DNA from 2 places in the Dechloromonas aquae genome. Region 2 is predicted to be linked to the other one. Evidence: predicted binding sites of a transcription regulator. Region 2 holds the regulator's gene; the other holds the start of a gene.
The links. Region 2 encodes FNR, which switches genes on or off when oxygen is low (the NO sensors DNR and NnrR bind a similar motif). Its sites were predicted from a motif close to TTGANCTAGNTCAA; they were not measured.
Positions count from the first base shown of each region.

Region 1 (14,566 bases), 1.3 Mb from region 2:
AACAGATGGCCGAGCAGCGCTGTGAGCAATACGTGAAGCGGCTAACGGATGCGGAGCAAATCCATTAAGGGGAGCACCCCGGACAAGCCGTAGCAGGCCAGGTCGCTCTCGGCGGCCTGCGGCCACTGCAGCAGCAGCGGCTGCGCGGCGGCGTCGAGCCAGCCGGCCAGTTCGCGCATCGCCGGCAGCGCCAGCGCGGTGCAGCCGGCGGTCGGCACGCCCGGCGCCTCCCACACGTGCAAAAAAATGCACGAACCGCGCCCGGGCTGCGGCGGCTGGTTGTAGGCGACGACCGCGCCGAGCTCGTAACGCCCATCGGCCCGCCGCATTTCTTCGGCCGAACCCCAGTCGACCGTGACAGCGGCACGATCCACCACCTGGTTGTAATGCGCCGACATGGCATCATCGACGCACTGCAAACCCGGATGCGCCGCCAGATACGGCAGCCGCGCCGCCCGCGCCAGCTCGCTGTCGGCAGCGGCATAACCAAACAAGGCCGTCACCGGAAACAGCCCGACCGGCGCCCGACCGTCGCCTTCGATTTTGTGTGGAGCGGCTTGCGGTGCGGTTGCGGTTGCGGTTGCGGACAGGGCTAAGTCTGGTGCGCCTGCGAGTGCACTTCCCGGGACATTCTCCGGCGCGGTGTTGAGCGCACCGGCCGGCATGCCGACCATCCCCCAGGCCAAGCCGTTGCGCCCCAGCATCACCGGCCACGCCTCGCCCACCGGTTGCCAGCCGGCCGCATCGCGTTCAAACCGCTGCAAATGCCCGCTCGTCGCCTGCCAATCGGCAGCGAGACAGAGCAGCAACTGGCGGCAGGAGGCCAGCGCCGTCGCCAGCGTATCGGCAACAGCGCTGGCCGCTTCGGGCACGGCACCCACAGGAGACAGCACCGGCCAAGCAGCAGGCGCGGCAGAACAAGTTGAGGATTCGGACACGATCAAGGCGAAAAAGGATCAAAAAACACCGGGAACACCGGCAGAGCAAGCATTTTCGCCGATTTTCACGGTCGACCGTGGAAATGGCGAAAAACGGCGCAATGGACTGAGGCCAGCGTAAAACGTCCGCCAAAGACTGGGAGAACAATTGGCAAATCAACGCCGCCAAAGCCACCGCCCCAACCCGGCAATCAACGGCCAAAGATCAGCAAAAACCGGGTAAGCGGGTTGCGCCCGCAGAGCGCACAAAAGACCCGCCCCCGCCGCTGTCGTAAAAATGCCGCAAGCGGCCGATTTTTGCCGGCGGATACGGTCGACCGTGAAAAAGATCAAAAACCACGCCATGCCGTCCGGCTAGAATAAGACCTTTGTCCTAGCCCGCATTCGCGCCCTCGCCGCGCCCCAAGGAGCCCGCCGCATGCCGATGTTTGTTGATACCTCGCCGCCCGGCGAATGCATTTTCTGCCGCCTGATTGCCGGCGAAATCCCCGCCGCCAAGGTCTATGAAGACGAACTGACGCTGGCCTTCATGGACATCGGCCAGGTCAACCCCGGCCACGTGCTGGTCGCCGTCAAACGCCACGCCGCCACCCTGCTCGACCTGACGCCGGCAGAAGCCGGCGCCGCAATGCAAACCGCGCAGCGCATCGCGCAAGCCCTCAAAGCCAGCTTCGACCCGCCCGGCATCACCCTGCTGCAAGCCAACGGCAAGGAAGGCGACCAAACCGTCTTCCACTTCCACCTGCACGTCGTCCCCCGCCACGGCAACGACGGCATCGCCCTCTCCTGGCCGAGAAAAGACCCGCCGAGGGAGGTGCTGGAGGAGTATGCGGGGAGGTTGCGGGGGAGTTTGGTGGGGTGAGAGTGCGTTTTCGTCCAGAGGAATAAGGCAGGAATTGTCTGCTACCGGCCAGAAGCAGTCCTTCACGAAAATCGCCTAAGGAAGCCATTGGAACCTTCAGGCAGTATGCTAAAGACCTGCTTTTAGACGCACTACTTTCTGGGGGCTGCCCACTGTTCTTGGCCCTGTTCTTGAGCTTGTTGACCAAGAGAGTTTCGCAATGAACACTACGTTCTACCTTGATGAAAGCGGCCACAGCGGCGATATGGTGAATAGTGGCGATAACTTCGACTTCAACAGCCAACCATACTTTGTGTTGGCGGCGGTTGGATTGAGCGACGAAGCTGCACATGCTACGCATGTGGCCAAACTGCGCACCTTGCACAGAATCCCTAAAGGAGGGGCGTGTAAGAATTTTTGTGTAAACGGTCATTTGGCAGGAGACTGCCACGCCCCAAGGAGCGATGATGGCCGTAGCAAAGAAAGCAGTACCCAAAGAGTTGCTGGACAGCCTGCTGGCTGACTATCGAAAACCGGAAGACCTGATTGGCGAGAACGGCTTGCTCAAGCAGCTCACCAAGTTGCTGGTCGAGAAAGCGTTGGAGGCGGAGATGGCCGACCATCTCGGCCACGGCAAGAATGAGCCGGTGGAGAATCCGGCGGGCAATACGCGTAACGGAAAGAGCCGTAAGACGCTCAAAGGGGAATTCGGCGAACTACCGATAGAAATTCCCCGCGACCGCCACGGCACCTTCGAGCCGCAGCTGATTCCCAAGCACCAGACCCGCTGGACGGGCTTCGACGACAAGATTCTGTCACTGTACGCCCGGGGCATGACGGTCCGCGAAATCCAGTCGCACCTGGAAGAGATGTATGGCGCCGAGGTCTCGCCTACACTGATTTCATTAATCACCGATGCCGTGGTTGATGAGGCCAAAGCCTGGCAGTCACGGCCTCTGGACAGCATCTACCCCATCGTTTATCTGGACTGCATCCACGTCAAAGTCAGGGATGGCAGCGTACGGGTCAAAGCCGTCTATCTGGCGATTGGACTCAACTTGGCCGGTGAGAAGGAAGTGCTGGGGCTGTGGATTGCCCAGACGGAAGGCGCCAAGTTCTGGTTGCAAGTCGTCACAGAACTCAAAAACCGGGGGGTGCAGGATATCTTCATTGCCTGCGTCGATGGCCTGAAGGGCTTTCCAGAGGCCATTGAAGCCGTTTATCCCCACGCCGCCGTTCAACTGTGCGTCGTCCATATGGTTCGGCATAGCCTGAACTACGTCTCATGGAAAATGCGCAAGGCGGTGGCCGCTGACCTCCGGCGGATTTACACCAGCGCTACTGCTGACGAAGCGGAGCAAATGCTCGGCGAATTCGAAGACAAATGGGACGATGCCTACCTGCCCATTAGCCAGTCCTGGCGCCGCAATTGGCCGCGAATCATCCCGTTCTTCGACTACCCGCCGGAAATACGTAAAGTCATCTACACGACCAATGCGATTGAGTCGGTGAACATGAGCCTGCGCAAAATCACCAAGAACCGAGGCTCGTTTCCTAGCGATGAGGCACTGATGAAATTGTTCTACCTGGCACTGCGCAACATCAGCCAGAAATGGACACTGCCTATTCGGGATTGGAAGGCAGCATTGACCCGATTTACTATCCAGTTCGAAGACCGGATGAACAACCTGTAACTCAAACCCCGTTTACACAAAATTCCAGACACGCCCGAACCACATGGATGATGCAGAAAAATTAGCTAACCACATCGAAACACTCGCTAAGCAAGGGAAGCTCGTACTGGCTAGTGCCAAACTCCCTGATGAATATTTCTACAGTTCGCTATCTCTTTGTGTCATCGATTCCGTTTTTTCGATCGGTGTGCGCTACCAACAGGTTCAAGCGGTAGTCAATCGCTACTGCGATTACTACAACCTGAACCAGGATCGAAGGACCCCCCCTCCAGTTGCCGAGCAAGAACGACGACTGGAAAGTCTTGTTATGCGAATCAACCAACTAGGCGTACAGGCTTTTGCTGAACAGGTCGTCAAGAACCGGCAACGAACATCAACAAGGAATGGGATTCTGAAAGCTGAAGCAGTCAAATTTTTCGCCGAATCGTTGATTAAGAATGGTATCCAGACATTTCAGGATGCGATTGAAGCGACTCGAGATCCACAAAAGGAAAGGGGCATCCGGAAGGCTATCAAATCCATTCCTGGCCAGCGCTCGGGAATTTCCCTGCAATATTTCTCTATGCTTGCTGGCTCCGATGATTTCATTAAGCCAGACCGCATGATTCTCCGCTTTGTGCAGCCTGTACTTGGCAGATCTGTAGCCCTAGATGAAGCACAAGCCCTGCTTGCAGCAACCGTTCGCTTTCTTAATAACAGCTATCCCACGCTGACGCCACGTCTTCTTGATTACATTCTTTGGAATTATCAACGAGGAGCAAAAGAGGCCAAGCCCTGCTCGCCGAACTAACGCATACCATTCCGCACAACCCCATATGCATACCCCCGCGTGTAAGCCACGTCGGCAATAACCCTTCGTTACAGTCTGGTATGCCCTGCAAGAACAAAAGGGACCAGGGTCAGTTTTTTCCCAAAACCACGGTCGACCGTAATTTCGAGCAAAAAATCCATCTGATCACCGCCCCCAAAAAAACAAAAGCCCAGGCATCCGCCCGGGCTTTTGCTTTCCTTCCCCCGCCACCCACCTTCCCGGCGGGCAGCCATGGGGGTACGCGACCTCGCCTTACGCCGCCGCCTTCTTGCACTCCTTGACGCAAGCGGCGCAGGAATCGGCGCAGGCTTTGCATTCGGCGTGGTGGTCGGCGTGTTTGCGGCATTCTTTTTCGCAGTTGGCGCAGATTTCGCCGGCAACCTTGGCCAGGGCGGGGACGTAGCGGGAGTCCTGGCCGGCGAGTTTCATCAGCGCGGTGCAGGAGGCGAGGAGTTCGTTGACCGACTGGGCGCAGGCGGCCATTTCCTTGTCGCCGTTGCCGAGCAGGTAGAGGCAGTGGGCAAGGCAGGCTTCGCCGGTTTTGAGGCAGTCGGCGGTGGCGGCGATCAGTGCGGCGTTGCGTTGGGCACCGCCGTGGTCGTGGTGCTCATGGTGGTGATGGTCGTGCTGACCGGCAGCGAAGGCGCTGGCGGAGAGCGCGCCGGCAACGGCGGCGGCAGCAGTTTTGAGAACTTCGCGACGTTCCATGGGGGCTTCCTTGCTTTCCTTGTTTGTTGGTGGATGCAACACCGGGCAGCCAGGCGATTGACTCATCACCCGGCGCCGGCAATCAATGGCTGGTACCTTCGGACTTGGTGATCTTGTTCCAGATGTTGTACTTGCCGACCGGCTTTTTCATCGGCAGGCGCTTGACTTCCTTGAGCGTGACGGCGTCGTAGATGATCAGCGCGCCGTCCATTTCCCACAGGCTGGCGAGGACGTACTTGCCGTCGCGGGTGAATTCGACGTGAGCGAAGGTCTTGCCCGGCTCGGGCTTGAGTTCGGCGACGACTTCCAGGCTTTGCTTGTCGATCACCTGCATGGTGTCCTTGAATTCGCGGCTCATCATCGAGTCGGTCCAGGCGTAGCGGCTGAGCTCGTGGCTGCGCATGAAGAAGCCGGGGCCACGGGTCTTGATCTGCTTGATCGTTTTCCAGGTCGCCATGTCGATGATGCTGATGATCCCCTCGTTGAGATTGGGGGTCGCCATCACCGTGCGTTCCTGACCCTGCGCGTCCTTCCACTTCCAGCTGATGCCGGAGCCGAGGTGGGGCATGCCGGGCAGTTCGAGGTCGGCGATCTTCTTGCGCGCGTCAAGATTGATCACCTGGCCGCTGACCACGCTCTTGGCGTCGTTGCGCGAGGCGCCCATCACCTCGTCGTAGTTCTGGGTGAAATAGAAGTCGTCGAGGTAATCCTCGGTCTGGCTGCGCTGCGGGTTGAGGAAGCCAGGGACAAAAGCGCCTTCGCGGTACTTGAAGTCGTGGATGATGCCGGCGGGGATTTCCGGCGCTTGCGGGTTGTACGAGATTTCCCAGATTTCCTTGACGTCCTTGAGCGCGGCGACAAAGCTCTGGCGCGGGCTGGCGTCATAGACGGCGGAAACCCGCGAAGTGGTTTTGCCGTCCTTGTCGGCGACCGGGATGGACTTCACGAAATTGAGGTCGGCATCGAGGATGACCAGGCTGTGCGGCAGGTAGTTGGCAACCGCGACAAACTTGCCGTCACCGGAGACGGCGGCGTTGCGGGTGTTGATCCCGGCGCGGACTTCGCTGATCACCTTGAGGTTCCACAGGTCGTACTTGGTGACCCAGCCGTCGCGCGAGGCGAAATAGACGTAGCGGCCATCCGGCGTGAACTTCGGCCCGCCGTGCAGCGCAAAGCGCGAGGGGAAGCGGTGGATGCGTTCCAGCTTGTCGCCGTCGAGCACCGAAACATGATGGTCGCCGGATTCGACGACGACGAAGAGGTTGAGCGGGTCGGCCTTGAATACCGGCCGGTCGGGCAGGGGCTGCGCTTCATGCACGATGCGCGAGGCGGTGATTTCCTTCTCGCCCCACACCGGCAGCGGCTTGACCGGGGTGTAGATGTAGTCGACCAGGGCCTTGACCTCGGCCGCCGAAAGCTGGTCACCAAAAGCCGGCATTTGCGTGGCCGGGCGGCTTTCGCGGATGACCTTTTCGGCTTCGGCCTTGCGCAGGCGGGCCAGGTTGTCCGGCAGCAGCGCCGGGCCGATGCCGCCCAACCGCGCCTCGCCGTGACAGGAAGCGCAGTGTTCCTTGTAGGCAACAGGTGCAGCCGGCGCATCGGCGGCCTGGGCCAGTTCGCTCAGCGCCAGCAGCGAACACAGCGCGAAGCCGGCGGGGATCATGATCTTGGTGATTTCCTTGAGGTTCATGCCGCGATCTCCTCGTCGCTCAGGTAGCAGCCGGGGTCTTCCGCCCACGGGTTGCCGGTCAGTTGTTGGGCGCGCACGCGGGTATTGCCGTTGCAGCGCGCGAGGTGGGCACAACCGGCACAACGCCCTTCGACCGCGCGCGGGTGCTGCTTGAGGCCGGCCAGCAGCGGGTCCGAGAGGTCGCTCCAGATTTGCGAAAACGGCCGCTCGCGAACATTGCCGAGGGTGTGGTGCCACCACATGGTGTCGGGGTGCACATTGCCCAGGTTGTCGATATTGGCGACATTGACCCCGGAAGCATTGCCGCCCCACTGCACCAGCTTGGCGGCGATGTGTTCGGCGCTGGCCGGGAAGCGGCGGCGCACCCAGTGCAGGAAATAGGCGCCGTCGGCGTCGTTGTTGCCGGTGGTGAATTCCTTGTGCAGGCCGCGCTGCTGGTAGTCGAGGCAGGTGTCGAAGAGGAGGTCCATCGCCCAGCGCGTCAGCTGGTGCTGCGCGTCGTCCTTGCGGTTCTTGTTGCCGCGCCCGGCGTAGTTGAGGTGCGAGAAGTAGAAGCGGTCGATGCCCTCATCCTCGATCAGTTTGAGCAGACCGGGCAGGTCCTGCGCGTTGTCCTGCGTCATCGTGTAACGGACGCCGATCTTGAGGTCGAGGTCGCGGCAGAGGCGGATGCCGTGCAGCGACTTTTCGAAGGCGCCGTCAAGGCGGCGGAATTTGTCGTGGGTGGCGCCCAGCCCGTCGAGCGAGACGCCGACGTAGTTGAAATCGCATTCGGCAATGCGCTCGATGTTGCTTTCGTCGATCAGCGTGCCATTGGATGAGAGCGCGACGTAAAAGCCCTGCGCCTTGGCCCGCTGGGCGATCTCGAAAATATCCGGGCGCAGCAGCGGCTCGCCGCCGGAAAGGATCAGCACCGGCACGCGGAAAGCCTTGAGGTCGTCCATCACCGTCGCCACTTCGGCAAAATTCAGCTCGCCGGCAAACTCGGTATCGGCAGAAATCGAATAACAGTGCTTGCAGGTCAGGTTGCAGCGGCGGATCAGGTTCCAGATCACGACCGGACCGGGGGGATTGCGGCGCGGCCCGACCGGGGTCGGGGCGTTGATTTCCTGCATGAATTGCGAAATGCGGAACATGGGTTTCCTTGCGCGGGTGCGGCAAATTGGGCGTCGGCGTATTCAATGGCAGAGCGGCCCTGGCGACATTGATGCGAGTCAAGCTTGGCCGCTGCCAACGCAGTCACCGCCACGGTCGACGGGAAAAAAGGCGATTTTTCCGGGTCGACCGTGGCCACAGCGGGTCAACCGCAATCCCGCCCGGACGTTACGCAACAGCACCTTCCGGTATACTCCCGCGATGACCCCAAGCCATATCAATTCAAACAGCATGGCCACGACCATGCCACAAAACCCCGACCAGACCCTGCCGCCCCACTGGGCCGGCGAAGTCGGCAGCCGGCTCGAAGCCGGCGAAAGCGTGCAAGCCTGGCTCGAAACCGACCTCGATGCGCGCCTGTATTTTGCCCCCGGCCTGATCGTGCTGACCGAGCGCCGCCTGCTGGCGCGCGCCGGCGGCGAACTGGAATGGAAAAGCTGGCCGCTGGCCGCCGGGCAGCGCCTGGAACACCACGACCATGCCGGCGTCGGCCTGCTCGAACTGGTCAATGAGCAAGGCCGGGTCGCCACCTGGCGCTACACGCTGGCACGCAACCTGGCGGCGCTGCGGGTAATCGCCGAATTCGACCTGCACCGCGACAGCCAGGTTTCCGGCCAGCCGGTGCAGCGCCCGGACGACAGCAACTGCCCCAAATGCAAGGCGCCGATTCCGCCCGGCGAAGACGAATGCCCGATCTGCAACCGCGAATCGACGGTCGCACCGTCAACCTGGACGCTGTTCCGCCTGTGGCGCTTTGCCCGCCCCTACCGCTGGCAGCTGTTCATGGGCTTCATCCTGACCCTGGCCTCGACCGCCGCGCAGCTGGTGCCGCCCTACCTGACCATGCCGCTGATGGACAATGTGCTGATCCCCTTCCAGAACGGCCAGCCGATTGACTGGGAACTGGTCAGCCTGTATCTCGGCGGCCTGCTCGCTGCGGCCATCGTCGCCTGGGGGCTGGGCTGGATTCGTACCTACATCCTGGCGCTGGTCTCGGAACGGATCGGGCGCGACCTGCGTACCCAAACCTACGAACACCTGCTCGGCCTGTCGCTGGAGTACTTCGGCGGCAAGCGGACCGGCGACTTGATGGCGCGGATCGGCGCCGAAACCGACCGGATCAACGTCTTCCTGTCGCTCGATCTGCTCAATTTCGCGACCGACGTGCTGATGATCACGATGACGGCGGTGATCCTGTTCACCATCAATCCGTGGCTGGCGCTGGTCACCCTGCTGCCGCTGCCGATCATCGGCTGGCTGATCCACACCGTGCGCGAAAAACTGCGCACCGGTTTCGAGAAGATCGACCGGGTCTGGGCCGAAGTCACCAACGTGCTTGCCGACACCATCCCCGGCATTCGCGTGGTCAAGGCCTTTGCCCAGGAAAAGCGCGAGGCCGACCGCTTCCGCAACGCCAACGAGCACAACCTGGCGATGAACGACAAGCTGAACAAGACCTGGTCGGTGTTCACCCCGACGGTGACGCTGCTCACCGAGGTCGGCCTGCTGGTGGTCTGGATTTTCGGCATCTGGCAGATCGCCCGGGGCGATTCGACGGTCGGCGTGCTCACCGCCTTTCTCGCCTACATCGGCCGCTTCTACACCCGTCTCGACTCGATGAGCCGCATCGTTTCGGCCACCCAGCGCGCCGCCTCCAGCACCAAGCGCATCTTCGACATTCTCGACCACGTATCGAGCGTGCCGGAGCCGGCCAAGCCGGTGCATCTGGAGAAGGTCACCGGCCTGATCGAATTGAAGAAAGCCGGCTTCCGCTATGGCACCCGCGCCGTGACCAAGGATGTCGATCTGGTGATCCAGCCGGGCGAGATGATCGGTCTGGTCGGCCACTCCGGCTCGGGCAAATCGACGCTGGTCAACCTGATCTGCCGCTTCTACGACGTTTCCGAGGGCCAGGTGCTGATCGACGGCGTCGATGTGCGCTCGGTGCCGGTCGCCGAATTCCGCAGCCACATCGGTCTGGTGCTGCAGGAGCCCTTCCTGTTCTTCGGCACGATTGCCGAAAACATCGCCTACGGCAAACCCCACGCCAGCCGTGCCGAAATCATTGCCGCCGCCCGCGCCGCGCATGCCCACGAGTTCATCCTGCGCCTGCCGCACGGTTACGACTCGCTGGTCGGCGAACGCGGCCAGGGCCTCTCCGGCGGCGAGCGCCAGCGCATCTCGATTGCCCGCGCGCTGCTGATCGACCCACGCATCCTGATCCTCGACGAGGCGACGTCTGCGGTCGACACCGAAACCGAGAAGGAAATCCAGCGCGCCCTCGACAACCTGGTCAAGGGCCGCACCACGATTGCCATCGCCCACCGCCTGAGCACGCTGCGCAAGGCCGACCGGCTGGTGGTGATGGATCGCGGCAAGATCGTCGAGATCGGCAACCACGACCAGCTGATGGCGGCCGAAGGGCATTACCACAAGCTGTACATGGCCCAGGCCCGCAACGTCGACACCGAAGACCCGGAGCCGGCAGCACCCAACCTGCCCAAGACCGTTGCCACTTCCGCCTGAGTCACTGACCGAGTATTCCGCATGTCCACAGCTTCCTTCCAACTTGAACGCGACGCCTACGGTCGACTGGTCCTGACCGGCGAAAACGGCGAGCGCCACGAAGGCGTCACCCCGGTGCGCGCCTTTCCGATTGCCGCGCCGGACGAAGGCATTTCGCTGATCAGCGCTGAAGGCCACGAAGTGGCCTGGGCCGACCGCGTGGCCGACCTGCCGCCGGCGGCCCGCGCCCTGGTCGAGGACGAACTAGCCAGCCGCGAATTCGTCCCCGAGATCGACAAGATCATCGCCGTTTCCAGCTTTGCCTGCCCCAGCACCTGGCAGGTGAGTACCAGCCGGGGCGCCTGTGAACTGCTGCTCAAGGGCGAGGAAGACATCCGCCGGCTGTCGCGCACGCAATTGCTGATCGCCGACAGCCACGGCATCCAGTTCCTGGTGCGCGACCTGACCCAGCTCGACCGGCACAGCCGCAAGCTGCTCGACCGCTTCCTGTAAGGCGCCGCCCTGTAACCGCCTGTGGCGAAACGGTGACATTTTTTGCCAGCGGTCAGCCCGGTGGCGAACAAATGCGTTGATAATCGTGAATTCGTCGCAGTGCCCTAGACACTTACCAAGCTGCTAGCATGAAGAACGCAAACATCATCATCAGGGAAACCTTTTCGCTGCCCGGCCCGAACATCTGGACCATCTACCCGGTTCTGGAAGCCTGGATCGACATCGGCGAGCTGGAAGACTACCCGTCCGACAAGATTCCCGGTCTCTACGAGCGACTGACCGCGTGGATTCCCAGCCTGATCGAACACCGCTGCAACATCGGCGAACGCGGCGGCTTCCTGCAGCGCTTGCGCAACGGCACCTGGAGCGGCCACATCCTCGAACACGTCGTGCTGGAATTGATGAACCTGGCCGGCCTGACCGGGACCCGCGACGGCTTCGGGCGGACCCGCGAAATGACCGAGCGCGGCGTGTACAAGCTGATCATCAGCAATTTGCACGAGGAATGCACCCGCTACGCGCTGGACCTCGCCCGCGACCTGCTGCTGGCCGCGATCCGCGACGAGCCACACGATGTCGAGGCGACCATCGCCAAGCTGCGCCGCCAAGTCGACCGCAAGCACCTTGGTCCGTCCACCGCCGCCATCGTTCAGGCCGCCGAAAAGCGCGATATTCCGCACATCCGCCTGCTGCCCAACGGCAACCTGGTGCAACTCGGCTACGGCGCCGCGATGCGCCGCATCTGGACCGCCGAAACCGACCAGACCAGCGCCATCGCCGAGACCATCTCGCGCGACAAGGATTTGACCAAGGAGTTGATTTCCTCGGTCGGCGTACCGGTGCCGGAAGGCCGCGAGGTCGATAGCGCCGAAGATGCAGTCGAAGCCGCCGAAGATATCGGCTACCCGGTGGTGGTCAAGCCGACCGACGGCAACCACGGGCGTGGCGTGTTCATCGACCTGGTGACGCCGGAAGCGGTGCGCAAGGCCTACCCGATTGCCGCCGAGGAAGGTTCCGGCGTGCTCGTCGAACGCGCCATTCAGGGCATCGAACACCGCCTGCTGGTGGTCGGCGGCAAGCTGGTCGCGGCCAACCGCAGCGATTTCATCACGGTTACCGGCGACGGCCAGCAGACCGTTCAGCAACTGATCGATAGCCAGATCAACGTCGATCCGCGCCGTGGCAACACCGAACTGCATCCGCTGTCGATCATCAAGATCGACACCGCTGCCAAGATCGAACTCGAACGCCAGGGGCTGGGCGAAGACAGCGTGCCGGCTGCCGGCCGCGAAGTGCTGATCCAGCGCAACGCCAACCACGCCTTTGACTGCACCGACGAGGTTCACCCCGAAACCGCCGCCGTCGCCGCGCTGGCGGCCCGCGTGGTCGGCCTCGACATTGCCGGCATCGACCTGGTCTGCGCCGATATTTCGCAGCCGCTGGCCGCCCAGGGCGGTGCCATCGTCGAAGTCAATGCCGGCCCCAGCCTGCTGATGCACATCAAGCCCGGCGTCGGCAAACCGCGTCCGGTTGGACAGGCGATTGTGGACAACCTGTTCGCCGCGCACGAAAGCGGCCGCGTGCCGCTGGTCGGTGTCAGCGGTACGCACGGCAAGACGGCGGTCGCCAAAATCATCGCCCACCTGCTCTACCTCTCCGGCAAGCACACCGGTCTGGCCTGCAGCGACGGCCTCTACCTCGGCCGCCGCCAGGTCCAGAAAACCGATGCCGGCAATTTCGCCGGCGCCCGCCGCCTGTTGATGAACCGCGCGGTCGAGGCCGCAGTGGTCGAAGCCGGGGCCGAAGTGATCCTCGGCGAAGGCATTCCCTACGACTTCTGCTCAGTCGGTGTGGTCACCAACGTTGCTCCGGCCGACGAGGATTTGTCGCGCTGGGACGTGCAGCCGGTAGACAGCGACTATTACACGACGCCGCGTGCGATTTACCGCTCGCAGGTCGATGTGGTGCAGCCGAACACCGGGATCGCCGTGCTCAATGCCGACGATGCACTGGTCGCCGACTTCGCCGAGTTGTGCGAAGGGAAAACCCTCTTTTTCACGGTCGACCGTAAAAATCCGCGCATTTTCTCTCACCTCGCCGCCGGTGAACGCGTCGTCACCATTGACGACGGGCGCATCGTGCTGCTTACCGGCAGCGACGAAGTCCGCCTCTGCCGCCTGGGCGACGTGCCGCTGATCGGCAAGGAGAAAAAGCCGGCCGACATCGCCAACGTGCTCGCGGCCACGGCCACCGGCTGGGCGCTGGGGCTGTCCAAGGACGTGCTGAAGACCGGCCTGAAGACTTACGGAATCGAGCTGGCCGACCTGGCCACGCTGCTGTCGCAGAAATAACAAGGAATAAAGCGTCATGGACGTTTCCCGCATTCGTGCCCTGCGCGGTCCCAACCTGTGGAGCCGCCACACCGCCATTCAGGCCATCGTTACCTGCGAAGGCAACGAGACCGCCATTGCCCAACTGCCCGGCTTTGAAGCCCGCCTGCGCGAGCGTTTCCCCGAGCTGGGCGACCTGATCCCGTCCGACCACCTCGACACCGTGTCGATGGCCCACGCGCTGGAGTTCTGCGCCCTCGGGCTGCAGGCCCAGGCTGGTTGCCCGGTGACCTTCAGCCGTACCGCCCAGACCGTCGAAGCCGGGGTCTATCAGGTGGTGGTCGAATACACCGAAGAGGATGTCGGCCGCCTCGCCTTCGAACGTGCCGAACAGCTGTGCCTGGCGGCGCTCAACGACACCCCGTTCGACCTTGAAGGCACGCTCAAGGAACTGCGCGATCTCGACGAAGATATCCGCCTCGGCCCCTCCACCGGTGCCATCGTCGCCGCAGCCGTCGCTCGCGGCATTCCCTACCGCCGGCTGACCCAGGGCAGCCTGGTGCAACTCGGCTGGGGCTCGAAACAGAAGCGCATCCAGGCTGCTGAAACCAGCTTCACCAGCGCGATTGGCGAAGCGATTGCACAGGACAAGGAACTGACCAAGCAATTGCTGCACGCCGCCGGCGTGGCCGTCCCCTTCGGTCGTCCGGTCGATGATGAGGACGATGCCTGGGCGGCGGCGCAGGAAATCGGCCTGCCGGTGGTGGTCAAGCCGCAGGACGGCAACCAGGGCAAAGGGATTTCGGTCAATCTCACCAGCGAAGAGCAGGTCCGCCATGCCTACCGCGTTGCAATCGAGTTCCGCGACGACATCATGGTCGAGAAATACCTGCCCGGCCACGACTGGCGCCTGCTGGTGATCGGCAACAAGCTGATCGCCGCCGCCCGCCGTGATCCGCCGCTGGTAGTCGGCGACGGCACCCATACCGTGCGCGAACTGGTCGACATCGTGAATAGCGATCCGCGCCGCTCCGACGGCCACGCGACCTCGTTGACCAAGATCCGCTTCGACGAAATCGCCATCGCCCGTCTCGCCGAGCAAGGCTACCAGCCGGACTCGATCCCGGCGCGCGGCGCCCGCGTGGTCTTGCGCAACAACGCCAACCTGTCTACCGGCGGCACCGCTACCGATGTCACCGACGACGTGCATCCGGAGCTGGCCGCTGCCGCCGTTGCCGCTGCGCAGACCGTCGGTCTCGACATCGCCGGCATCGACGTGGTCTGCGACACCATCCTCAAGCCGCTCGAAGAACAAGGCGGCGGCATCGTCGAGGTCAACGCCGCGCCCGGCCTGCGGATGCACCTCGATCCGTCTTACGGC
Region 1 is NZ_CP144212.1:2,694,126-2,708,691, forward strand. Features, by position in the region: gene VX159_RS12230 (hypothetical protein) at 1-68, shown strand, start outside; gene VX159_RS12235 (L,D-transpeptidase) at 42-893, opposite strand; gene VX159_RS12240 (HIT family protein) at 1,357-1,800, shown strand; gene VX159_RS12245 (DUF3800 domain-containing protein) at 2,000-2,302, shown strand; gene VX159_RS12250 (IS256 family transposase) at 2,247-3,473, shown strand; gene VX159_RS12255 (hypothetical protein) at 3,517-4,263, shown strand; gene VX159_RS12260 (four-helix bundle copper-binding protein) at 4,537-4,992, opposite strand; gene VX159_RS12265 (cytochrome D1 domain-containing protein) at 5,075-6,682, opposite strand; gene nirJ (heme d1 biosynthesis radical SAM protein NirJ) at 6,679-7,818, opposite strand; gene VX159_RS12275 (ABC transporter transmembrane domain-containing protein) at 8,081-10,363, shown strand; gene VX159_RS12280 (DUF1854 domain-containing protein) at 10,385-10,855, shown strand; gene cphA (cyanophycin synthetase) at 10,984-13,206, shown strand; gene cphA (cyanophycin synthetase) at 13,223-14,566, shown strand, end outside.
Region 1: nirJ (heme d1 biosynthesis radical SAM protein NirJ) is a predicted target of FNR. The motif match lies at 7,887-7,900, and genes of this name have one in related genera.

Region 2 (14,566 bases):
TGGCGCCGGAAGTTCTGGAGCCGATCAAGCCGCTGGCCGGTGCCACGCTGGATGCCATTGCCGAGTTCGGCACGGCGCGTTTCCGCGAAAATGTGCTGATCACCCACCGTGGCCTGTCCGGCCCGGCGATCCTGCAGATTTCCAGTTACTGGCAGATGCAGGAGTATCAGGCCGGCAAGAAGGCCCCGCTGCAGATTGACCTGCTGCCCGGCATTGACGCCGCCGCCTGGCTGGCCGAGCACTGGCAGAGCCGGATGCTGCTGCCGAACCTGTTGGCGCAGCAACTGCCCCGCCGCTTCGCGCACGAATGGTGCGCCTTGCTCGGCGGAGAACGCTGGCTCAAACGCCCGCTCAGCGAACTCGGCAAGCGCGACCTTGAACAGGCGGCGTGCGCCTTGCAGGGCTGGGAGTTGATGCCGGCCGGCACCCTCGGCTTTGCCAAGGCAGAAGTCACCCTGGGCGGGGTGGCGACCGACGCGCTGTCGTCAAAAACCATGGAAGCCAAGCAGGTGCCCGGCCTGTATTTTGTCGGCGAAGTGGTCGACGTCACCGGCTGGCTGGGCGGCTACAACTTCCAGTGGGCCTGGTCGTCGGGCTGGGTCGCCGGCCAGTTCGCCTGAGCCGGGCAGTCACCGTCGCGCTCCGGCAAGTTCCGGCAGCCCATCCGATGCCTGCAATATCCAGCGAATACCCGCTGCGCCGGCCGGCGCTCAGGCCGGCTGTACCAGCAGACGCAGCTTGGCATCTTCGTGCACGATGTGCGCCAGCAGCCAGTTGCGCAAGTAGTGCAGCACGTCGAACTGCGCCGTCAGCGGGTTGTCATGCAGCGCTTCATAAAAGCCGCGCAGGCGACTCTCAAATTCGGCATGCTGTTGCTCTTGCTGCGCCAGACCGCCGTAACCCCAGTGGGTCATCATCCGTTCCTCGGCGCGGAAATGCACCTGCACGTAATGGTCGAGCGCCTTCAAAACCCGCGCGACTTCGCGCGCGCCTCGCTTGTGCGAGACCACTTCGAACAAATCGTTGGTCAGGTCAAACAGGTAGCGGTGGTGCTCATCGATCACGTCGATCCCGACGCTGAGACTGTCATCCCACTGCACCCAGTTGTCTGCGCGCGACGGCAGCGGCGGCAGACTGAGGATCTGATTGGGATCGATGATGTCGTCGCGATACAACTGCCGAATCCGCAGGATTTCAGGCAGGGCAAGCTCAAAAGCGCAGACCACCGCCGGATCGAAATGCGTTCCCGAGCCGGCACGAATCCAGGCAATTGCTTCATCGAGTGGCCATGCTTCCTTGTACGGCCGGATTGAAGTCAATGCATCGAAAACATCGGAAACCGCGCAAATCCGCGCCAGCAGTGGAATTTCGTCACCCGTCAGGCCCTGCGGGTAGCCCTGGCCATCCCAGCGCTCGTGGTGACTGACCGCAATTTCACGCGCAGCCTGAATCAAGGCATCGTCACCGGTCAGCAGGCGGCTGCCGATTTCGGCATGCGTCTTCATCACCTCGAATTCCTCGGCCGACAAACGCCCGGGCTTGAGCAGAATGGCATCGGGAATTCCGATCTTGCCGACATCGTGCATCGGCGCACAGATCGCCAGCAGTTCGCGCTGCGCTTCGGGCAGCCCCATCGCTTTGGCAATGCTGGTGGCGAAATGGGTCATCCGCATCACGTGCATCCCGGTTTCATTGTCGCGATACTCGGAAGCCGCACCCAAACGGCGGATGGCATCAGTCCGTGCCTGCTCCAGTTCAATTTCACGAACACGCAGGGTTTCATTGACAATACTGCGGGTAACGATCACCGCCACCGACTGGGCGAGATCGTTCATGAACTCACACTCAACCGCATCCGGCCGCCATTCTGGATCGATGAACAACAGCAACCAGCCGGCCGCGGCCAGCGGCAAGGCAAAACAGGGCGCTTCGGCAGCAACATCGTTGAAATGCAGCGGCGGCGTATGCGTCGCCGGCGTCGTGATGCGCACCTCGCCCCCGACCTCACCGGCCGATTGCAAGGGCTGCAACCACGCGGGCGCCAGCCCGTGCTGGGCTACCTGGGTGAGGACTCCGCGCCGGTTGCGCAGCAACAGCACGGCTTGATCGCGCACCCGGATGCCGGGCAAGGCGGGCAACAGTTCGCACAAGCGATCAAGCATGCGGTCCAGATCATCGTCGCCAATCCGCGTCAGTTCGAAAACCATGCGGCTGACCGCGAGAATTTCCTGGTCCTTATCCATGTTTGCCGAAGCAATCTAGTACGAAAGACCTAGATGCTACGCGGAACTACCGACTATCCGTTGACTAACATCAAGCAGAATTCAGCAAAACCACTAAAAGCAAGACAAAAACCTAGCTGGCTCCCGCCAGCATCGACAAGGCCACCGCTTCCGCTACTTTGATCCCATCGACCCCGGCCGACAGGATACCGCCCGCGTAACCGGCGCCTTCGCCGGCCGGGAACAGACCGCGAGTGTTGATGCTCTGGAAATCGGCGCCGCGCTTGATCCGCACCGGCGACGAAGTACGCGTCTCGACCCCGGTCAGCACCGCATCGGCCATCGCAAAGCCCTTGATCTGGCGGTCGAAGGCCGGAATCGCCTCACGCAGCGCCTCGATCACGAAGGGCGGCACGCAGCTGGCGAGGTCGGTCATCCGGACCCCGGGCTGGTACGAAGGCTCGACGCTGCCCAACACGGTCGACGGCCGGCCGGCAAGAAAATCGCCCACCTTTTGCGCCGGCGCGTCGTAATTTTCGCCGCCGGCAACGAAGGCAGCCGATTCCCACTGCCGCTGAAAGTCGATCCCGGCCAGCGGATTGCTACGGTAATCGCCGGGGAAGTCCTCCGGTTTGACCTCGACCACCAGCGCCGCGTTGGCATTGCGCTCGGCACGCGAATACTGGCTCATGCCATTGGTCACTACCCGCCCCGGCTCGGAGGTCGCGGCCACCACCTGGCCACCCGGACACATGCAGAAACTGTAGGCTGCCCGCCCGTTGGCGCAATGGTGCACCAGCTTGTAATCGGCGGCGCCGAGAATCGGATGCCCGGCGCTGGAACCGAAGCGCGCCTTGTCAATCAAGGTTTGCGGATGCTCGACGCGGAAACCGATCGAAAACGGCTTGGCTTCGACGTAAATTCCCTGCGCGTGCACCATCTGGAAGGTATCGCGGGCGCTGTGGCCGACTGCCAGCACCACATGCCGGGTAGCGATCCGCTCGCCGCCAGCGAGTTCGACCGCCACCACCTGTCCGTCTTCGCGCACGATACGGTCGACCTTGCTTTCGAAGCGGATTTCACCGCCCAACTCGGTGATTTTGGCACGGATGTTTTCGACCATCTTGACCAGCCGGAAGGTGCCGATGTGCGGCTTGCTGACGTAGATGATTTCTTCCGGCGCCCCGGCCTGGACGAACTCCTCCAGCACCTTGCGGCCGTAGAAATTCGGGTCCTTGATCTGGCTGTAGAGCTTGCCGTCGGAGAAGGTGCCAGCGCCGCCCTCGCCGAACTGAACGTTGGATTCCGGGTTGAGCTTGTGCTTGCGCCACAGCCCCCAGGTATCCTTGGTCCGCTCGCGGACGGCCTTGCCGCGCTCGAGGATGATCGGGCGGAACCCCATCTGCGCCAGCAACAAGCCGGCCATGAAGCCGCACGGCCCCATCCCGATCACCACCGGCCGCTCGTTCAGCCCTGCCGGCGCCTGCGCGACATACTGATAGCGGGTATCCGGCGCCGGCTGCACCTGCTTGTCGCCGGCAAAGCGGGCGAGCACCGCCGCTTCCTCAGCCAGGGTCACGTCCAGCGTGTAGATCAGCGAAATCTGGCTTTTACGGCGGGCATCGTAGCCGCGCCGAAAGATAGTGTAGCCGAGCACCGCAGCCGCCGGCACCTCCAGACGGGCACAGATGGCTGCCAGCAGCGCTTCCTGCGGGTGATCGAGGGGGAGTTTGACTTCGGTAATTCTGAGCATGCGATTGATCCGGCTGGCCGCAGGCGGCTGCCCCGGCAAAAGCCGGCATTTTACCGGCTTCCTCGACTCCCGCGAAAAAGCCTTGCCGGCCAAAAGAAAAAAGGGGGACTGCCCCCGCAGCCCCCCTTTTCCTCCCTGCCCCCCAACAACAATCGGTCAGATCACCTTCGAGTAACGAGTACGCTGACGATCAGCACGCAAGTAGCGATCGAACGCCATCGAAATCACACGGACCAGCATGCGTCCCGGCGGCAGCACGGTGATCCATTCGCGGTCGATCTTGACCAGGCCGCCACGCTCCAGTTCGCGCAAATCTTCCAGCTCGGCGGCAAAATATTTGTGGAAGTCGATCAGATGCGCGCTCTCGATGCTCTCGATCGACAGTTCGAAATGGCACATCAGCGCCTGGATGATCGAACGGCGCAGGATGTCGTCGGCGGTCAGTTCGATCCCGCGAAACACCGGCAGCATCCCCGAGTCGAGGCGGTCGTAGTACTCGTCGAGCGTCTTGACGTTCTGGCTGTAGGTCGGTCCGACCTTGCTGATCGACGAAATCCCGAACGACAGCATGTCGCAGTCGGCATAGGTCGAATAGCCCTGGAAATTGCGGTGCAGGCGTCCTTGCCGCTGCGCCACGGCGAGCTCGTCGTCAGGCTTGGCGAAGTGGTCCATGCCGATGAAGACGTAACCAGCTTCGGTCAGCTTGCGGATTGCCAGCGCCAGAATCTGCAGCTTGCTGTCGGCCGACGGCAAATCGTCTTCGGCAATCCGGCGCTGCGGCTTGAACAGGCTGGGCAAGTGCGCATAGTTGTAAATCGACAGACGGTCCGGGTCCATCGCCAGCACACGCTCGAGCGTGCGGTTGAAGCCCATCACGGTCTGATGCGGCAGGCCGTAGATCAGGTCCACCGAAATCGACTTGAAGCCATTGGCGCGGGCCGCTTGGATCACGTTGGCGGTTTCTTCCTCGCTCTGGATGCGGTTGACCGCCGCCTGAACACGTTCGTCGAAATCCTGGACACCGACGCTCATCCGGTTGAAGCCGAGTTCACCAAGCAGCGCCACGGTTGCCGTATCAACCTTGCGCGGGTCGACTTCAATCGAGAACTCGCCGCCTTCAAGCAACTTGAAATGCTTGCGCGTCTCGCCCATCAACTGGCGCATCTCGTCGTGCGACAGGAAGGTCGGCGTACCACCGCCCCAGTGCAGCTGGATGACCTCGTGTTCGCCGTCGGTGCCTTCGAGCGCCGCGCTCTGCAAGGCCAGTTCGCGCCCCAGGTACTTCAGATACTTGGCACTGCGCCCGTGATCCTTGGTAATGATCTTGTTGCAGGCACAGTAGTAGCAAATGGTGTTGCAGAAAGGAATATGGAAATACAGCGACAAGGGACGGCTGATACCGCCGATGTTGCGTTTGCTCAGCCACAATTTGGCGGCATCGGAGTCGAATGCCTCGACGAAACGATCCGCGGTGGGGTAGGATGTGTAACGCGGTCCATTGACGTCGAAACGACGGATGATTTCAGGATCAAAAACCAGATTTTCAGTGGCAAAATTCATTGAGCTAGGCGCCTCGCTTTTTGCGGCATTATGTTCGGAAGGTCGATTTTAACGGTTGACATGGATCAATCGATTGCAGGTTGCGTATGGGTCAGCACAAACTGAACGAAGAAGTATCCCTCGCGGTCATCAAAACGGCCTGTTCCAACTGCAACTTGCGTGAGCTCTGCCTGCCGCTTGGGCTCTCGCCTGAGGAAATGGCACGCCTCGACGATCTGGTCTCGACCCGCCGCCGGGTCAAGCGTGGCGACCACCTCTACCGCGCCAGCGAAACCTTTGATGCAATCTACGCGATCCGCAGCGGCTTTTTCAAAACCGGCGTCCTGCTCTCCGACGGCCGGGACCAGGTGACGGGCTTCCAGATGGCCGGCGAATTGCTCGGACTTGACGGAATCAGCACTGAACACCACACCTGCAACGCGATCGCCCTCGAAGACAGCGAGGTCTGCGCGATCCCCTTCTCGCGCCTGGAGTCCCTGTCGCGCGAGATTCATACCCTGCAACACCATTTCCACAAGGTAATGAGCCGCGAAATCGTCCGTGACCATGGTGTAATGATGCTGCTCGGAACAATGCGCGCCGAAGAGCGCCTGGCCGCCTTCCTGCTCAACCTGTCACAGCGCTTCACCGCGCGCGGCTTTTCTCCCTCCGAGTTCTACCTGCGGATGACCCGCGAGGAAATCGGCAGTTACCTGGGTCTCAAACTGGAAACCGTTTCACGCGCCTTTTCCCGTTTCCAGGAAGAGGGCCATATCGCAGTCCAGCAGAAACACATCCGCATTCTCAATGTTGCCGGACTCAAGAGCCTGATGCACCCGCAACACTGACCCGAACAGGGGCGGAAGCTTGCCGCTCAAGCCCAGGGCCACGGATTGCGGGTCATGGCAACGCTGACGATGTAGCCATAAGCCACCACCGCCAGCACCAGGCAGAGTGCACGCCCACGCAAGGTGGGCGCACGCTTGAGGGCCAGCGCCCCAAGGACGATGTAAGCGAGCAAACCAAAAAACTTGCCAGTCAGCCAGTCGAGCATGAACGGATATTGACCGCTCAACCACGCCAGAAGCAACGCGCTGCCCAGTAATGAACTATCGATCAGATGCGGCAATATGCGTGTCAGGCGATGACCGAGCAACGGCGACCCCCGCAGCATCCACAGCCCCCGCAGCAAGAAGCCGATGCCACTGAGCACCACACAACTGACATGCAGATGCTTCAACAACAGATAGCTCACGCCCCCTCCTCCGCGATACCCGACAATAGCCGCTGGTGCGCCCGATAACGCCGCAAGGCCAACCACAAATTCCTCGCCAGCCACAGCATGGCTGCTGCAAAACTCAGACCAGCCGGCCGTGCCAGCCAGTCGGGGAAAAACACTGCCAGCAGCAAGAGCAGCATTGCCGTGAAATACAAGCGTGATTGCAAGAGAGCATCGCGTTCAGGCAACAGCTTACCCATGCTGGGAGCCGAAACCTTGCCCTGTCCGGCATTTTGCAAATGCATCCAGGCCAGAAAAGGGACGATCTTGTATAGCATTCCGGAAATAAAGGCGACAAAGGCACCGGGCAGCAGCAAGACCCCGATCAGCACCGGCCAGCCAGCCCAGGCAAACGCCTCGGGCAAGGCATTCACGGTCAACAGCAGCAATAGCGCAAAAACCGCGCAAAGCAGCCCTCCTTGCCAGAAACGATAAATCGCGTCGGGCCGCGCCCGCCGCCGCTGCCCCTGCAGATACAAGGTCTGAACGGCAAAGGCCAGCCCCAGGCCGGCAGCCAGCTGGCGAGCCAGCAAACCGGCCGCAGCGAACCGGAAAATCTCGGCCAGCGACCAAAACAGCACGACGCCACACATTGCCCAGGGAAACAGCCAGCCGGCTCGCGCCGGATAGCCCGGCGTTAACTGAAACATCGGGACCACGACATAGGCAACGGCGGCGAGCAGGACGGTGGCCCAGGCGCCGAGAGCCCAGCCCGCATGCAGGTCAGTCACCCCCGAAACTGGCCAGGCCCAGCCACCGGCCAAGGTCAGGGCCAACCCGCCCCCCAGCAGCAAGCTGAGCGCCAACGCTGGCAAAGCCAGCTTCAGGCCGGCGATGGTAGGGCTGGTAAGGGGTACCCGCCACAAAGCCTGCACGGCAGAATGGATAAACCAGCCACCAGCCGACAGCAACAGGGCTGCCGCCAATTGCAACCAGCCTGGCCTGCCGAACAGCAATCCTGCCGCCAGCATCAGCGCACCGAGCAACAGCAGCGGATGCAGGCCACGCGCCAGCTGCAAAGGCTGGCGCAGATTGGCACCGGCAACCACCGGCAGAATCTGGATCAGCGCCCCAAGCATCACCATCAGCATGAAACCGACGGTCAGCAAGTGCGTGGCTGCCAGCAATCCGGGATGCCAGCGCGACGACAATAGGTCGCCCCCCTGCCAGACCAGAATCAGGCCGGCCAGTGCCGCCAGCAGCGGCGCCGTGATGAAAAACCTGAGAGGGGCAGCAAACGGCGGAGCATTCTCGAACGACAGCAGGGCCTGCATCGAGTCCGCCTCCGCTCAGCGAGTGATCAGGATTTCGAAAGTACCGTCAGGCAGCAATTCGGTTTCGTAGGTATGCCCATTCTGGCGCAGGACCTTGTACAGGGGGTGCGGCTCACGGAACAGCAGCAGCAGCATCCGCTCACCAACCGCCAGCCGGTCGAGCATCTCCATGGTCTGGACAAAGGGCTCCGGCGGCTCCAGATAGCGGGCATCGACCACGTGCGGCGTCTTGGGATGGCTCATGCTCACTCCCCGGCCAGTTCGCTTTCGAGGCGCGGCAACAACTCCGGCAACTCGTCCGCAAGATGCTGATCGCACATCGGATAAAGGATGTTTTCCTCTTTCATATTGTGCTGCTGCATCATGATCAGCAAGGTTTCGGCCACCCCCAGATACTCGTCGCTATCGCCGGAAACCAGCGCAGCATCGGCATCATCAAACAGGGTTCGCATCTGGGCATGCTCCATCCGCATCACCTGGGTAGGCCCCATGCTCATCCCGGTTTTGGCCTCGAATGTCGGAAAAAGCGTCTTTTCCTCACTGTCGAAATGCGCCAGCGTAGCTTGGCGGAAGTGCGCAAAAGCGGCTCGGGCGGCCTCCAGATTGCCTTTACCGACAGCCTGCTCGGCATCGGCAAAAAAATCGTCGCACCGACGATGATCGTCGGTCATCAGGTTACGTATGGTGGTCATCGTGTTACTCACGGCTGCGGAAATCTTTCCCTGATTGTCGGCGTGACCCTTGCGGTCACGCCTTGACAGCCGTCAAATCGACAAAAATGCTTTTAGTACTGGATAATTCCGACTTGCAATTCATCGAACCAGTTAATGAAGCGCTGCACGTCGGCACCGCGATAGATCGACCCGTGCTGCGGACAAAGCATGTCGATATCGAGTTGCGACACCCGTTCGCACCAGCGACGCTTGGCATCGTTCGACCCCATCCAGCGACGATGGAAGCCTTCGGCATAACGGATGTGAGTATCGAATTTTTCGACGAACAGGCTCTCATCGCCGGGCGGCAGTAATGCTGCCCCGACATCGCCGCTGAACAGGATTTTTGCCTGCTTGTCGTAAAGGTGGAAATTCCCCGAGGAGTGGAGGTAATGCGCCGGCACCGCACGCAAGGGCAGCCCGTTCAAGGAGATATCCATGCCCTCGTCGGGAATCGGGACGAAAGTCTCGGCATCGCCGCCGAAATGGGGAATGAAGCTCTCCCACAGCCAACTGATGTAGCAGCGCATCGCCGGGTTGAATTCCAGCCACAGGGCAAGCGACGAACAGATGTCGGGGTCCTGATGGGAGGCAAAGATCGCGGTCAGAGCCGACGGATCAAACTCAGCCGACAACGCCGAAAAGACTGCCGGGAAAATTTCGGCACCACCGGGGTCGAGCAACAGCCCCTGCTTGCCGTTGATCACAAGATACTCATTGGTATCGACCAGATACCCGGGCTTTTCCTGATCGCGGATGATCGCCACCCATTTGTGCGACCCATCCTGAAAAATAGTTTCGGTTTTTTTCATTGTCCTCATCCCTCCCTGGGCAATCAGCGCGCGGTGACGAAAGTCGAGCGGCGCAACGACTCCAGCGAACTACGAATTTCCTCGACAATACCGTCGAATTCCCCCGACACCTGAGCCAGGGCCCCGGCAAAACTCTGGCCATAAGCGGCTTCGATCTTGGCCGACTTGGCCAGCACGCCGCCCAGCTCAACCATCTGAAATGCATCTTCAAGTGCGCGCTTGAGCTGCTTGCGCAAAGACTGAAACTTGAGCTCATGCACTTCGTTTTCCGCCTCCCGGCGGGCCAATGCTGCTGTTGCCGAAGACTCTGGCGCCATTCGCACCGCAGCGCGCAGCAAGCGGGTACGACGTACATTCTTGAGGGTCACCGAAACCTCGCCAACGCTGGCGTGAATCAGATCGGTCAAGGTCTGCATGCAGGTGCGCAAATCCTGGGAAAAAACCCGCAACTCGTTCGATAGCACCCCGAAGCCAAGCGCGGCGGTACCCGCACGCTTGGCGAGAAAAATCGCATTGAGCGCCATGATATTGATTTTAAAAGCGACACTGACCACCAACTTGATTTCTTCGTTGATGCGCACAATACGCAGTAAATCAGCGCCAGCGGTCGACGCGCTTTTCTTTGTCACAGCCAATCCTGTACTCATAGCAGAATTTTCCCAATCGCCTTTTTGAAGCAGGCGCTAATTTATCAACTCGGGCGACAAAGGAACAGTGGGAAAGCGGCGGCAGCCGGTAAAAAAAGCCGCCGCGCTATCTTTCGCGGACATATTCGCCGGGAGCATCGGCCAGCGCCGGGTAACCCGCGCTTTCCGCCGGATAAGCCGGAACCAGTTCACCGGTCCGCTCGGCCAGCCAGCCGGTCCAGTCCTCCCACCAGGTTCCTGCTTTCTTGTCGGCCCGGTCAAGCCAGTGCTCCCAATGCTCATTACGCTCCGGTTCGGCAATCCAGTAAGCGCGCTTGGGAGGATTGGCGGGCGGATTGACGATACCGAGGATATGACCCGAGGTTGACAGCACAAAACGCACCGGAGCGCTGACATTGATGTACTTGCGAATCCGGTAACACTGCTTCCACGGCGCGATGTGATCGTCTTCGGCAGTCACGGCATAAAGCGGCTGGACGATCCGGTCGAGGTCGATCGGTTCGCCGGCGATGCTCAGCCGGTCGCGCTTGATCAGGTTGTTGTGCAGATACATTTCGCGCAGATAAAAGGAATGCATCGCCTGCGGCATGCGCGTCGTGTCCATGTTCCAGAACAGCACATCGAAAGGCGGCAAGGCCTCGCCAAGCAGATAGCTGTGCACCCAGTAATGCCAGATCAGGCCATTGGAGCGCAGCATGCGGAAAGACATTGCCATTTCGCTGCCGTCAAGGTATCCCTTCTTGGCCATCGACTCTTCAAGCGCACCGATGCAGGCCTCATCGATGAAAACATCGATGTCGCCCGGATGCGAGAAATCAGTCAGCGTGGTAAACAAGGTCCAGTGCGCGACCGGCACCTGATCGGCGGCAAAATGCTTGTTGGCCCAGGCCATGTAGGTGGTCACCAGCGTCCCGCCGATGCAGTAGCCGACCAGATGCACCTGCGGTACCTGACAAAATGCACGGGCAGCGGCAACCACTTCGTTGACGCCTTCGAGCAGGTAATCGTCGAAGCGGACATCGGCCATACCGGCATCGGGATTTTTCCAGCTGGTGATGAATACCGAAAACCCCTGATCGGTCAGGTACTTGACCAGGCTTTTCTTGGCCGTCAGATCGAGAATGTAAAATTTGTTGATCCACGGCGTGATGATCACGATCGGCATCGCCCTGACCTTTTCGGTGGTCGGTGCATAGTGGATCAACTCGACCAGGCGGTTGCGGAAAACCACCTTGCCCGGCGTCGTCGCAAGTTCCTTGCCGACTTCGAAAGCATCCGGCTCGACCATCAGGATATTCTTGGCCTGCACGTCGCGCTGGAAGTTCTCCCAGCCCTGACGCAGACTTTCGCCATGGGTCTCGACACAGCGCTGCATGGCCACCGGATTGAGCCAGAAGAAGTTGGTCGGAGCGACCATGTTCAGCCACTTGCGCAGCCAGAAAGCCGCCCGCCGCCGCTCCCTGTCGGAGAGTCCCGGCGTTTCGAAAAACATGTCCTGCAAGCGGTGAGTAAAGGCGAGATACCACTCCTTGATGATGTCCCAGCTTGCCGAGTCGGTCCACACCGGGGCCGAAAAACGCGCGTCGTCGGCATTCGGCGTGATCACGTCCTGCGAGGGCAGGCCGAGCGCCCGCCGCGCGACATGCGCCTGCAGGGCCAACAGGTCGCCCGACAAACCGCTGACCGCCCGGGCCAGTTCCTGCGGATGCAGCGCCCAGGCCATCCAGGCATTGACCAGCGAAGTGGTGACACCGAAGGGATCGACGCTTTTGCCGACCGCTTGGCCAATATTTTCCAGCGTACTCAGGCCAGCCAGATCGAGATCCTTGAACGCATTTTGATTGCCGGACATCGAATTCACCTCTTGATTGACGACGGTATGGCGATCATCTTACCCCCGACTCGCAGCTTAAATGCCGGCCAAGACTTGATCCGCCGCAAATGCCTTTGCATTTTTCCGCAGATGCCGGCCTGCACCGGGCCATCTCCTGGTATCAACCGAGCGCCGGATTACCTCGGGTTTGCCTTCCCGAGCGCTTGGGCGTAGCATGAAAACGAACTCGGGCAAAAGACGCGAAAGCCCCGCCCGGCAAGGATTTCCAAGGAGGCAAACCATGTTCAAGCATATCTTTGTTCCTACCGATGGCTCGGAACTGTCGCAAGCCACGGTCCAGCGTGCGGTTACCTTTGCCCGCGAAGCCGGTGCCCGGATCACCGCCTTCTTCGCGAAGCCGGAATATCCGATTGCCTATTTTGGCGAAGGCGCATTGATCGATCCGACCACTCCCGAAAAATTCGCTGAAATGGCCGAGCAACAGGCCGCCGAATATCTCGGCGAAGTAAGCCGCCTGTGCGCTGAAGCCGGCGTGCCATGCGCCACGGTTTCGGCAACCAGCGATATCCCTTATGAAGCGATCATCGAAGCCGCCGAAAAGGCCGAATGCGACCTGATTTTCATGGCTTCCCACGGTCGACGCGGCTTTAGCGGCTTTTTGCTTGGCAGCGAGACCAACAAGGTCCTCACTCACTCCAAGATTCCGGTTCTCGTCTATCGCTGAACGATCCCCTTGCCATCGCAGCCCGGCCTGGTGCCGGGCTTTTTACTGGCCGGCTGGCCTATTTATGGCTGGCGGCAGTGACCACTGCTAGCGCGCTCGATGCGGCACAAGGTCGCCCCACTTTGCCGATCAAAAGCTTCCAGTGCTTGCAACTGGCCGACGAAATAACGTTTTTTCAGGGTCAGATCGCGTGGCTGGGCATGAATCGCCTTCCAGAAAGTCGTACTTTCCGACAGCGGCGTTTCGCCCAGCGTGACCTTGGCCCGCAAGCCGACGCGCTCGTCGGCCAGGCTCATCCACTCGACGTCGAAACCGGCTTCGTCATCGACCAGCCGCGGGTAGAACTCGTAGAGGTTGTCGAAAGCCAGGAAATAGTCGTAGCGCCAGACGATGCGCATCTGCTGGGCCTCGCCGATCTTGTCTTCGTGGGTGTATTCGCCGCGCTCCACGGTCAACGACTGCAGGGGCAGGAACTTGTAGCGGTAATAATCTTCCTGCGCCGGGTTGGCCTGCGGCTGCCAGCTCCAGCCCTCGGCCACCTGGTTGGCGGCCATCCGGTAATGCAGGCGATGCCGGCTACCCTCTTCCTGCCGCTCGACATCGCTGGCGGCGAGGTCGATTTCGAGCACCAGTTCGCGACCCGGCAAACGCTTGCCTGCCTGTTCGTCGGTCTGCAAAGCGACAAAATGCTGTTCAGCGCTTTCGCCCGCCAGCGCGAGCGAAGCTGCGGGAAAAAATGCGGCGACCGCGGTCGCCGCCAAGACGCTTCTGAGGAAATGCATGTCAACTCCGCTTTCTGCCGAAAGCGGCAGACACGGGGATGCAGCTTAAACAGCGACCTCGCTGCTGCCCATGATGAAAATCAATTCAGACTCTGCGCTACCGACTTGCGGAAGCGCAACAAGGCGACGGCAAAGAAGCCACCGCCGACGGTCAGCATCAGCAGCAGGTCGCGCCAGACCACGTCGAGGCCGGCCCCCCGGTAAAGAATGCCTTGCGCCAGGCGGACGAAATAGGTGGTCGGAGTCGCCGCCATCACCCAGCGCACCGCCTCGGGCATGCTTTCCTGCGGCGTCACGCCGCCCGAGAGCAGCTGCAGCGGAACAATCACGATAATGATCAGCAGGCCCAGCTGCGGCATCGAGCGGGCCAGCGTCGCGAGAAAGATGCCGATCGACGCGGCGGCAAACAGGTAGCCAGCCGCCGCCAGCAGGAACAGCGCCAGCGACCCGGCCAGCGGCACCTCCAGCAGTTGCTGCACCACCACCTTGAGCGCGAAGGCGACCCCGAGCAGCACTGCCAGCCCGTTGGCCCAGATTTTGGCCAGCATGATTTCGGCCGGACGCAGCGGCATCACCAAGAGGTGTTCCAGCGTCCCGTGCTCGCGCTCGCGGACGAAGGCGGCGCCGACCAAGATGATGGTCAGCATGGTGACGTTGTTGATCGCCTCCATCACCCCGCCGAACCACACGCCGGTGAGATTGGGGTTGAAGCGTACCCGCGTCGCCAGACGGATTGCGTCGGGTGCGGCGGCGGCATCGCCCTGCAGGTAGTGGGCGACCTCGCCAGCAACGATCTGCTTGATGTAGCCGGCCCCGATAAAGGCTTGGCTGACCACCGTGGCATCGATATTCAGCTGAATTTCCGGCCGTCGCCCGGCGCTCAGGTCACGCTGGAAATTGGCCGGAATCACCAGCACGAAGGCGTACAGGCCCTGATCCAGCGCCGGATCCATCTGCTCCGGCGAAATGCTCTGCGGCACCTGGAAA
Region 2 is NZ_CP144212.1:1,440,481-1,455,046, reverse strand. Features, by position in the region: gene VX159_RS06610 (NAD(P)/FAD-dependent oxidoreductase) at 1-620, shown strand, start outside; gene VX159_RS06605 (bacteriohemerythrin) at 711-2,243, opposite strand; gene VX159_RS06600 (NAD(P)/FAD-dependent oxidoreductase) at 2,356-3,975, opposite strand; gene hemN (oxygen-independent coproporphyrinogen III oxidase) at 4,132-5,535, opposite strand; gene fnr (fumarate/nitrate reduction transcriptional regulator Fnr) at 5,622-6,362, shown strand; gene VX159_RS06585 (SirB2 family protein) at 6,389-6,769, opposite strand; gene VX159_RS06580 (hypothetical protein) at 6,766-8,067, opposite strand; gene VX159_RS06575 (DUF2249 domain-containing protein) at 8,083-8,310, opposite strand; gene VX159_RS06570 (hemerythrin domain-containing protein) at 8,313-8,759, opposite strand; gene VX159_RS06565 (MBL fold metallo-hydrolase) at 8,852-9,592, opposite strand; gene VX159_RS06560 (chemotaxis protein) at 9,616-10,221, opposite strand; gene VX159_RS06555 (PHA/PHB synthase family protein) at 10,346-12,091, opposite strand; gene VX159_RS06550 (universal stress protein) at 12,354-12,797, shown strand; gene VX159_RS06545 (hypothetical protein) at 12,860-13,579, opposite strand; gene VX159_RS06540 (ABC transporter permease) at 13,660-14,566, opposite strand, start outside.